Regions from separate parts of the Rhizobium sp. T1470 genome, predicted to be linked through region 1. Evidence: riboswitches for the same ligand, from Rfam matches in the RefSeq annotation. Region 1 holds a riboswitch; each other region holds the start of a gene.
What was found. A riboswitch is a leader RNA that binds a small molecule or an ion and turns the genes downstream of it on or off. The one in region 1 is predicted to bind cobalamin.

Region 1 (3,694 bases):
CGAGGTGTTCAACAGCCTGAAGAAGCAGGGCCTGGCGTTCGGCCTGCCCGTCACGCTGCTGATCGACGACAAGGGCTGCTTGATCTCTGCCATGAACGGGCCGGCGGCCTGGGATAGCGAAGATGCCAAGGCGCTGATCAAGGGTGCCGTGGGGTCGTGAGCGTCGACAACTTAGAATACTCCCTCGAAAGACGCCACACGACCACCGATATTGAAGGCCCATTGCGGACCTTGCCGTGCGTCGCTAGATTGTGAACGAGACGAAGTCGCGTGCTTGGCGCATAAGTCGAACCCCGACTGAAGGAGACGGCGTCTCCCAAGCTTTTCAAGCTTTAGCTCGCTTCGCTCAGGGGGCAGGCGAGCCCTATCGAACGCAAGTCAGTTTACTGGTGCGACAGAGTAGGAGGCGTAGATGGCAATTTCGCGCAAGCAGGCAGAGCGTTTGCTAACGGCGGACGAATGGCAACTCGTTCAAAAAACCCACCATCCGGCGATGCAGGGCCTGCCGGATGCTGATCTCTCGGACCTCGCCAAGCGAATACGTGAAAGGCGCGATCGTGCGCAAAGCGAGGCGAATAGACAGCGCAGGGAAATGAGAGGCAAGGCGCAACCCAAAGGGGCGGCGCCAGCGCGCAAGGATACGGGCACGAGAGCCAAACTCGAAGTTCTGGCAATGGGCGTGCGTAGTGTAAATGCCGAACAGGCTCGTCGGCGTAGAATGCTCGCTAAAGTTCAGATGGTCGAGAACATGCGAGCCGTGTTGGCGCGAAAGAAAGAAGCGAAAAGCGAGAAAGACGCGTCATTTAACGCACGCCAGGCTCATGCAGGCATGCACTCGATCGAACGTTCAAAGCGCAAAAATCTCATCCGTCCTATGGAGCGAGGTAGATTGCGGAAGGCTGGCGCTGTTTCACAGGCAAAGCGCGACGCCCGTGGCGTATAGGCGTTGATGGTTTTTGCCAGGTCACTTCATCAGCTTATCGATCTGGTGTGAGCGGCCAACCTCAAATAGCAGGAATGGAACCCGACATCTCGTGGATCCGCGATATCAATTGGCGTCTCGGGACCGGCGGTTCGCCGCGATAGTCGTAGAAGCCACGGCCGGACTTGCGGCCGAGCCAGCCGGCCTCGACATATTTCACCAGCAGCCGGCAGGGGCGGTCCTTGGCCTGTCCGTCACGCTGCTGATCGATGACAAGGGCGATCTCCGCCATGAACGGCCCCGCGGCCTGGGACAGCGAGGACGCAGCTGATCAGGGCGCGGTCGGGTCGCAAGAGGCGTCGCGACGCGGTGCAGATCGAATACTCTGCTTCGCTCCAATTTTCTTTCGAGGTCGATCCGTCCGACACCCCCTCCGGAGTGGCATTGCGATTTCCCAGACTTTCACCGGCTGGTGTGAACATAGCCATTGACGGGAAATTAACCTCATATACTATATGTAGTGTTCGAGGTTCTTCAGATTCGCAAGGATCGGAAGCTAAGACGGGAATAAGGTGCGCGACGTCCATGACGGGCCGAGCAATGCCGGAGCTGCCCCCGCAACTGTAAGCGGCGAGTGTTCGTTCGACAAAGCCACTGAAGTCTTTGATTTCGGGAAGGCGAGAATGAGCGCTATGACCTGCAAGCCAGGAGACCTGCCTCGATCAGCAACGTCCACGGGCGGGGTGTCCGGATGGAGAGCGTTGGATTGTGCACGATGCCGCGATCTTCGCTTCCGCTAATGCCCCGCATGAGTCACTTCGGGGTGAAGTCTTATGTCCTTGAGTTTCGATTTGCATCTACGCGAGTGACGGGCATTTAGCGCGCCCGGCAATCGGCAATAGCTGTCTTCATTTTCGAGTTCCTGTCGCACGGACATCGGCGGATGTCCGAACGATCCTTTATGCCTTCCTGATACACGAGGATATATTGATGAGCATTACTGTTTACAGCAAGCCCGCCTGCGTCCAGTGCACCGCGACCACCCGCGCACTCGACCGCCAGGGCATCGATTACACCGTGATCGACGTTTCCACCGATTCTGCGGCCTACGAACTGGTGCAAGGCCTCGGCTATCGCCAGGTGCCCGTGGTCGTCGCCGGTGAGCAGCATTGGGCCGGGTTCCGCCCCGATAAGATCAGCGCGCTGGTGTGACGGAAAGGACGATGGGCGAGATCGTCTATTTTTCCAGTCGGTCGGAAAACACTCATCGCTTCGTAACAAAGCTGGGTTTGCCGGCCCAACGCATCCCGATCGGCGGCGACGCTAACCTTGCGGTTAGCAGTCCTTTCGTCCTGATCGTCCCCACCTATTGCGGCGAATGCGGCAAGGGGGCCGTGCCCAAAGAGGTGATCCGCTTCCTCAACGACGCGGAAAACCGTTCAAACATCCGCGGGGTCATCGCCGCGGGCAACAGCAACTTCGGAGCGACCTTCGGGATCGCCGGCGACATCATCTCTGCCAAGTGCCAGGTGCCGTACCTCTACAGGTTCGAGCTGCTGGGCACGGCGGCGGATGTCGACAACGTCAGACGCGGATTGGAACGATTTTGGACACGCTAACGCTCGATCGACCTCTGAAGGCATCAGAGGCCGCGCTCGACTACCACGCCCTCAATGCCATGCTGAACCTCTATGACGAGGACGGCAAAATCCAGCTCGACAAGGATCGGCTGGCGGCCAAGCAGTATTTCCTGCAGCATGTGAACCAGAACACCGTCTTCTTTCATAACCTCAGGGAAAAGCTCGATTACCTGGTGACCGAGGGTTATTACGAGCAGGACGTTCTCGACCAATATTCGTTCAACTTCGTGCGCGAACTCTTCGACCATGCCTATGCGAAAAAGTTCCGCTTCCCAACCTTCCTCGGGGCTTTCAAGTATTACACCAGCTATACGCTGAAGACCTTCGACGGAAAGCGCTATTTGGAGCGCTACGAGGACCGCATTTGCATGGTTGCCCTGACGCTGGCCTGCGGCAACGAAAACCTCGCCCGTGATATGGTCGATGAGATCATCGCCGGGCGGTTTCAGCCCGCGACGCCGACCTTCCTCAATGCCGGGAAGAAGCAACGCGGCGAACTCGTCTCCTGCTTTCTCTTGCGCGTCGAGGACAACGTGGAGTCGATCGCGCGAGGCATCAATTCGGCGCTTCAGTTGTCGAAGCGCGGCGGGGGTGTTGCACTTGCTCTGACGAACCTGCGGGAAGCAGGTGCTCCGATCAAGCAGATCGAGAATCAGTCTTCCGGCGTCATTCCTGTCATGAAGCTTTTGGAAGATTCATTCTCTTACGCCAACCAACTCGGCGCGCGCCAAGGGGCAGGGGCAGTCTACCTCCATGCGCACCATCCCGACATTATGCGCTTCCTCGACACCAAACGCGAAAATGCCGATGAGAAGGTCCGGATCAAGACGCTGTCGCTCGGTGTCGTCATTCCCGACATTACCTTCGAGCTCGCAAAGAACAACGAGGACATGTACCTCTTCTCGCCCTACGATGTGGAGCGGGTCTATGGCGTGGCTTTCACCGAGATTTCGGTGACGGAAAGGTACCGCGAGATGGTGGCCGACAGCCGTATCCGTAAGAAAAAGATCAAGGCGCGCGACTTCTCCCAGGTGATCGCCGAAATCCAGTTCGAAAGCGGCTATCCCTACATCATGTTCGAAGACACGGTGAACCGCGCCAATCCGGTCGCCGGCCGCATCACGATGAGCAA
Region 2 (3,694 bases), 1.4 Mb from region 1:
AGCACTAGCCCGCTGTATTTGCCCGTATCGTCCACCAGGACGACGCGCTGCGCCGAGCCAATGGGGAAGCGTTCCTTGAACTCTTCGATCGAAAGGCCGGCCTTGGCGGTCTTGACGTCGGCGCGCATCAGCCGGCCGACCGTCAGGTTGCGAATCCAGCCGACATCGTGGGCGCTGCGAATGCTCTCGCCGCGCAGATGGAAGCGCCATGTTGCGAAGGAGTAGCCGAAGGTGCTGCGCACGACGAGTGAGGAGGTGATGACGGCCGCAAGGACAAGTGCCGTGATCGGAAAGTCGCCCGTGATCTCCAGCGCCAGGAACGTCATCGTCAGGGGCCCGCCAATAACGGCGACTGCGAGCGAACTCATGCCGACGACCGCGTAGATAACGGGTGTCAGCGTCGCGTGGGCGAAATAGGGCGCGGAATAGGCAAATAGCTTGCCGAGCAGCGCCCCCATGAACAGCGACGCGAAGAAGAGGCCGCCTCTGAAACCCGAGCCGATCGAGATCGCGGAGGCCAAGGCCTTGAGGAGAAGCAGCCCAAGGAGGACCGGAATCGCGAGATCGCGCCCGAGATTGAGGTGCAGCGCTCCGTGTCCCGCTGACAGGATCTGCGGCGTGATAAGGGCGAGGAGACCGACGACGATGCCGCCAAGGGCAGGGCGCAGCGGTGTTGCGATGGAACTCCTGCGCGCCAGTTCCTCGATCGAGGCGACGCCCTGCATGATGAGAATACCGACGCCGGCGCAGACGGCACCGAGCAGCAGCGCCGGGACATAGTCGGCCGGCATGACGGAGCCGAATTCGCCGACATCGATGAGGAAATCACTGCCGGCCAGCAGCCGCGCAATCTGGGTCGCCACCAGCGCGGACACGACGACTGGTGTCAGCGAGACGATGGTGTATGTGCCGATGATGAGCTCGAAGGCATAGAACGCGCCGGTCAGTGGCGCATTAAAGGCCGCCGCAATCGCACCGGCCGCGCCGCATCCGACGAGAACGCGCAGGTCCGATCGGCGAAGCTGCAACTTCAGGCCAAGCTTCGAGGCCAGACCGGCTGCCAACTGCGTGTAGCCGGCTTCCAAACCAACGGAGGCACCGAAGCCGTTCGAAATGAGGTTCTGAACGGCAACGAGGATGCTGTCGGTCAGCGACAGGCGTCCGCCATGTAATGCGTTCGCCTCGATCGGGTCGACCATCGGCTTCTTACGGGTCTTGGCGAGGATGAACAGCAGAAGACCGAGCAGGATGCCGCCGCAAACCGGTGCCGTCAGCAGCAGGAACTTGTCGTCGATCTGGGAGGAGCTCAGCCTCTCGACGTCGCTGATTCCGAAGATCAGCCTGTGCATTGCGCGGGAAACGAGGCTCATGCCCGTCACCGCCAGGCCGGAGATCACCCCGACGATCGCGCCGGCGATGACCATCCCCATTTCGCTGCGCCGTAACAGAGCGCGCATCCGCCCGATATCGAGAAGCGTATGAAACGGACCGAAACGGCGGATATTGATTTTTAGGAGCATGACAGGAAAACTAGGCAGGTGTAGGCGCGATCAAGTGCAGAAAGGGACGGGCAAATCAGTGGCGCAACCCGCTTGCGATGCAATTGCGGCAAAAGACCGGCGCCGGCAACAATTATTTGTGACGTAAGCCACTGATAAAAGACGATAAATTTGGTAGAGAAGGTCGTCTTGGTCGCGGTTTCAGGCATGCAATGTCATATTGCGAGACGACGGCTTACGATTGACTTCGCCAGGGGCCTTGCCTAACGATGACTCCATAACGGATGGTTCCGGACCGGTTGAATCGGTGCGGATGAAAAGGGAATGTGAAGCGGTGGACCCAATCCGGGCGCCGTCATCATAGCCGACCCCGCGACTGTAGAGCGGTCAGGGTTTTCCGTCCGGCGTTGGTTCCTCGTGGTTGACAGTCTGCAATAGTGCAGGCGGGCGGCGCGGAAGCGGCGACGGAAAAGTCACTGGCAGTGCGTCATGATCAACCGGGGCTGGACGCCTCTCAAGTCTACGAATCGTCCGCCTTTTCATGAAATGCAGCCGGGAAGACGAGGAAAATCCGCTGGCACGATCAGGGGCGACCGGTTTCCGGTCTGCCCCGATCGCGGCCAAAACCCGCGAGCCAGGAGACCTGCCAATCGTGCCGGGCAAAAAGCCCATCCCTGGGCGATGCCCGCTGCCAGCACGGAGGTTGTCATGGCTGAAAGTAAGATTTTAAGGCTGCGTGCAGCCGTTCCGGTTCCGTGCGGAAGGCGTCCGCAGATGGGACAGTATTTTCCATGAGCCTGATATCATCTGGCACGACCTTCGTTCTCGGCGGTGCGCGCTCGGGAAAATCGCGCTTTGCCGAGCAACTGGTCGTTTCGGGCGGCCTGGAGCGCCACTATGTGGCGACCGGCCGGGCTTGGGATGAGGAAATGCGCTCCCGGATCGACACGCACAAAGCCGACCGCGGCGATCTCTGGCACACCCATGAAGAGCCGCTCGATCTTGTCGGATGCCTGCGGGCAATCGATGGCGAAGGACGGGCGATCCTGGTGGATTGCCTGACGCTTTGGGTCACCAATCTGATGATGGAAGAGCGCGACATGGTGGCGGAGTTCGCCTCGCTTGCCGCCTACGTGCCTGCGGCACGCGCGCGCCTCGTCATCGTTTCCAACGAGGTCGGTCTCGGCATCGTTCCGGAAAACCGCATGGCGCGGGAGTTCCGGGATCATGCCGGCCGCCTGCATCAAATGATCGCGGCGGAAGCTGCGGACGTGTATTTTATCGCGGCAGGTCTGCCGCTGAAGATGAAGGGTTGAATTTCATGAACCAGCAGAAAATCCCGGCGACCGTGATCACCGGCTTTCTCGGCGCCGGCAAGACGACGATGATCCGCAATCTGCTTTCCAACACGAACGGCAAGAAAATCGCGCTGATTATCAACGAATTCGGCGATCTCGGCGTCGACGGCGAGGTGCTCAAGGGCTGCGGCGCCGAGAATTGCACCGAAGATGACATCATCGAGCTCACCAATGGCTGCATCTGCTGCACGGTTGCCGACGACTTCATTCCGACGATGACCAAGCTTCTGGAGCGCGAACAGCGCCCCGACCACATCGTCATCGAAACCTCCGGTCTCGCGCTGCCGCAGCCGCTCGTGGCGGCCTTCAATTGGCCTGACATTCGCACGCAGGTCACCGTCGACGGCGTTATCACCGTTGTCGATAGCGCTGCCGTGGCGGCCGGCCGTTTTGCCGACGATCACGGTGCCGTGGAAGCCCGTCGCGTGGAGGATGAATCGCTCGATCATGAAAGCCCGATCGAAGAACTTTTCGAAGATCAGCTCACCTGCGCCGATCTGATCGTGCTCAACAAGATCGATCTTCTTGACACGGCAGGCCTCGGTCGCGTGCGCGATGAGGTCGCGTCCCGTATCGCCCGCAAGCCCGTGATGATCGAGGCGCGCAACGGCGAGGTTCCGGCAAGCGTGTTGCTCGGGCTCGGGGTCGGTACCGAGGATGACGTGGCCAACCGCAAATCCCACCATGAGCTCGAGCACGAGGATGGTGTACCGCATGACCACGACGAGTTCGATAGCTTCGTCGTGGAACTCGGCCCTGTTGCCGATCCTGCCACGTTCGTGGATGCGCTGAAGGGCGTCATTGGCGAACATGACGTGCTGCGGCTGAAGGGCTTCG
Region 3 (3,694 bases), 1.5 Mb from region 1:
TCAACGCGCCAAAAGCTGCGATAACAGGTAAGCCGATACAGAGTTGACGCAGTTGGGCGGTCCTTGAGAGCCGCGGACAACGGCGCCAAGCGAAATGCCACAGGACGGCAATCGCGACCGCGGAAAGAACGATGCCAACGACCATGGCAACCGCTGTCCACGGCCGGTCGCGCGCCATCACGGGAAGCAACTCCATGATCTGGCGCCCAAATAGGACGTCGGACGGGTACAGGGGGTCCGTGAGATAATGCTGCTTCTGGCTGGAGACGATGGCGGGAACGAGCACCAGCGGCAGAACGATCAACGCCGAAATGAATCGTCTTCCCAGGGCAGCGTCCAGCGAGAGCATCAGGACGGTCAACATCACGACCGTTGTCATGCCGGGGCGTACCGGCGATGTCAGGAATTCGCGCACATCGGCGAACCCATCGCGGGCGATTATTTCGACCGCTACAGTGGCGAAGAGAGCAATCAGGGCCGAAAGGCAAATTCCGAGCGCAGCGCGTAAAGCTGGCGATTGGGCGCTTCCCCTGACACCAGTGGAAAGCGACGCGAAACGCGCTGCCGCTGCGGACCTCATTCCCAACGCGATCAACTAAGAAACTCCAACGTCATAAAAGCTTCATCGAACTGTCACATCTTCGTCATGAACGCTAGATGAACCGTTATGTTTCCCACATTTGTGATCGGTGGATAAAGCGCCGCCGGCGCCGTCCGCGGATGCCCGCTTCGGTTCACTTGCTTGTGCCGAGCGGCGAGCCGTCGTAGGTCTGACGAGTTCGATGTCAGGAGGATTCAGATTGAGAAGTTCCATCGAGATCTACAACATCAAAACAGGCCAGGCGCGCGTTGTCTGGCAAACCACGCAACTGGTGGAAGCGCCAAACTTTTCGCCGGATGGAGGCTATCTTCTGCTGAACGGTGACGGGCTTCTCTACCGCCTGGTGCTTGACGGTTCGGGCAAGGTCGAGAAAGTCGATACCGGATTTGCCACGGCCTGCAACAACGATCACGGCATCTCGCCTGACGGCCGTCAGATCGTCATTTCCGACAAGACCGAGTTCGGGAAATCGACGATCTATGTACTTCCGGCAGAAGGCGGCGCGCCGCGTCTGGTGACGCAAAATCAGCCGTCCTATTGGCACGGCTGGTCGCCCGACGGGAAGGATCTCGCCTATTGCGGCATCCGCGACGACCTATTCGACATCTACACGATTTCGGTAGACGGCGGCGACGAGAAGCGGTTGACACGCGGCGAGGGGCGCAACGACGGGCCAGATTATTCGGCCGACGGCCAGTGGATCTACTTCAATTCCAGCCGCACGGGCCTCATGCAGATCTGGCGCATTCATCCGGATGGGACCGGCCTCGAACAGATCACCAGCGACAACTACGGCAATTGGTTTGCTCATCCGTCGCCCAACAACGATAAGGTCCTGATCCTCTCCTACGACCCCGACGTCTTCGACCACCCTCGCGATCTCGATGTTTGTCTGCGGCTGATGGATATGGATGGCGGCAACCTGACGACGCTCTTCAAACTCTTTGGTGGGCAGGGAACGATCAACGTGCCGAATTGGTCGCCGTCAGGCGATGAGTTCGCCTATGTGCGGTACTACCCGATCTCAGCATGAAGGATTGCATCGACAGATTTTTCGCGGCATAGACCCTCCGTCGGGTGCCCGTCTCAGGCGGGAGAATCGGGAATTCGGTGAAAGACCGAAACGTGCCCAACGCTGTAAGGCTGACGACTGCCGCAACAAGCCACTGGTCCAGTATCGGGAAGGCGCGGCAGCCGGATGACGCCAAGTCAGAAGACCGGCCCGACATCATAGACTGACCCGCGTGGACGGCGGGGCGGTTGTGTTGTTGGGGATTGACGATGCGACCAGACAATTCAGGCTCCCTGTCGGGAGCCGCAGCCTTTTCGGCCGAGGAACGTGACGCCGTATACAGGGCGATATCGACGCGTCGTGACGTACGTTCGGAATTTCTCCCGGACCCCATACCGGATGACGTCATCATCAGGCTTTTGTCGGCTGCGCATCACGCGCCGTCCGTCGGGTTCATGCAGCCTTGGAATTTCATTCTGGTGCGCGATCAGCAGGTGAAGGAGGCGGTCTGGCAGGCGTTCGATTACGCCAACCGCGAGGCCGGCGAGATGTTTCAGGGGGAGCGACAGCAGCTCTACCGGTCGCTGAAGCTGGAGGGCATCCGAGCCGCACCGCTCAGCATTTGCGTCACCTGTGATCCCAATCGCTGCGGCGATGTCGTTCTCGGCCGAACGCACAACCCACGAATGGATTCCTACTCCACGGTCTGCGCCGTGCAAAATCTGTGGCTCGCAGCCCGCGCCGAAGGCGTGGGGGTCGGCTGGGTGAGCATCTTTCACGAGTCCGATATCAAAAGGATTCTCGGCGTTCCAGAGCGGGTCGAGATCGTTGCCTGGCTCTGTGTCGGCTACGTCGATCAACTCTATCAACAGCCGGAGCTGGCGGTCAAAGGATGGCGCCAGCGCCTGCCGCTCGAGGAGCTTGTCTTCATGGATCTTTGGGGCAATTCAGCGGAATGATGCGGCCTACTGTTGCTGCGGCTGGGGGCCTGGCTTTGCCGGGTTCTTGAGGTCGATCGTACCTTGGTCGCCGGCAAGGAACTGCGGGCCGATCTGGCGCACCTTGCTTCCTGCCGGATCATAGGGCCTGTCCGGCACCTGAGGCTGAGGCGCGGCCGGTGCGACGGCATGGCTCTCCATCTCAGGCTTCTTGGTTTCGATCGTTGTGATCGATCCCTGTTGTGGCGGTTCGCTGATCGATTGGTTTTTTCGCATCCGCGCGTAGTAAGCGTTAAGATCGCAACTGCAGGACGATTTTTCGCCGGGCTTGCGGTTCTTGTAAGCGAAAGCATTCGGCATGGCGGTGTAAGGAGCGCCTGTCGTCGCGGAGATCATCTGCGATGTCTCGGTGCTGGAGACGTCATGATAGAAGAGCTCGGTTTCGATGCCGGGACACATCTTCGAGCAGGTGTCGGCATCGCGGGCAAAGTCTTGGGATGTTGCGTTCGAGCTCAACGGAAAGAAGCCGCCGTCACAGCTTCGCACGCATACGGTGTTCAGATGAGAGAGCGGCGACAGGCCCGGGAGACCATAACGGCGCTGGCTTGGATCGCCACCCAAGGGAATGAATGTGTCGTTCCGCAACGCCTGATCTTCGATGCTGGGTGGCGGCGCATATCCTTGGCCGGTGTCAGCGGGCCACTGCGCCTCGTTGCAGTCGTTGTCGTCGAGCGCTGCAAGAAGCTCGTTCCTCATGCGGACATCCTCACTCTGGCCGCGCAGTTCGTCGCGACGCTGCTGCAGATAACGGATGTTGTCGACCATCTTGGCTTCGGCGCGCTCGAGTTCGCCACAGTAGCCGTCATCATCGCCGATCACGACCATGCTGCCGCTCGTGCAGCCGTTTTGGCGCAGATCGCTCCGGAGTTTGCGAAGTTCAAGGTTTTGTTCGGCTATGGCGCTGGCGTATTTGCGCACTTCGGGCGTGCTGCCGATGATCTGCGGCAGGTCGGCGAGGCGGCCGCGCAGGTCGCCACAGATCGCCGGCATCTGGGCATGGGTCGGCCCGGTCAGAGCAAGGGCGGCTGTGAGTGACAAAATCCAGCGCTTCAAGGCATCGTCCCATCGGTGAGCAAATACCAG

Region 2: another riboswitch for cobalamin. It lies ahead of cobU (bifunctional adenosylcobinamide kinase/adenosylcobinamide-phosphate guanylyltransferase); the one in region 1 lies ahead of nrdH (glutaredoxin-like protein NrdH).
Region 3: another riboswitch for cobalamin. It lies ahead of bluB (5,6-dimethylbenzimidazole synthase); the one in region 1 lies ahead of nrdH (glutaredoxin-like protein NrdH).

What each region holds. Positions count from the first base shown of each region.
Region 1 is NZ_CP148091.1:4,023,117-4,026,810, reverse strand. It holds gene WGT02_RS20185 (TlpA disulfide reductase family protein) at 1-160, shown strand, start outside; gene WGT02_RS20180 (hypothetical protein) at 413-943, shown strand; partial or broken gene WGT02_RS20175 (3-hydroxyacyl-CoA dehydrogenase family protein) at 1,005-1,169, opposite strand; partial or broken gene WGT02_RS20170 (TlpA family protein disulfide reductase) at 1,155-1,272, shown strand; cobalamin riboswitch at 1,433-1,658, shown strand; gene nrdH (glutaredoxin-like protein NrdH) at 1,913-2,134, shown strand; gene nrdI (class Ib ribonucleoside-diphosphate reductase assembly flavoprotein NrdI) at 2,146-2,541, shown strand; partial or broken gene nrdE (class 1b ribonucleoside-diphosphate reductase subunit alpha) at 2,601-3,694, shown strand, end outside.
Region 2 is NZ_CP148091.1:2,655,357-2,659,050, reverse strand. It holds gene WGT02_RS13430 (chloride channel protein) at 1-1,520, opposite strand, end outside; cobalamin riboswitch at 1,768-2,165, shown strand; gene cobU (bifunctional adenosylcobinamide kinase/adenosylcobinamide-phosphate guanylyltransferase) at 2,291-2,815, shown strand; gene cobW (cobalamin biosynthesis protein CobW) at 2,821-3,694, shown strand, end outside.
Region 3 is NZ_CP148091.1:2,520,337-2,524,030, reverse strand. It holds gene WGT02_RS12745 (LTA synthase family protein) at 1-595, opposite strand, end outside; gene WGT02_RS12740 (TolB family protein) at 801-1,634, shown strand; cobalamin riboswitch at 1,660-1,842, shown strand; gene bluB (5,6-dimethylbenzimidazole synthase) at 1,883-2,572, shown strand; gene WGT02_RS12730 (DUF2865 domain-containing protein) at 2,579-3,664, opposite strand.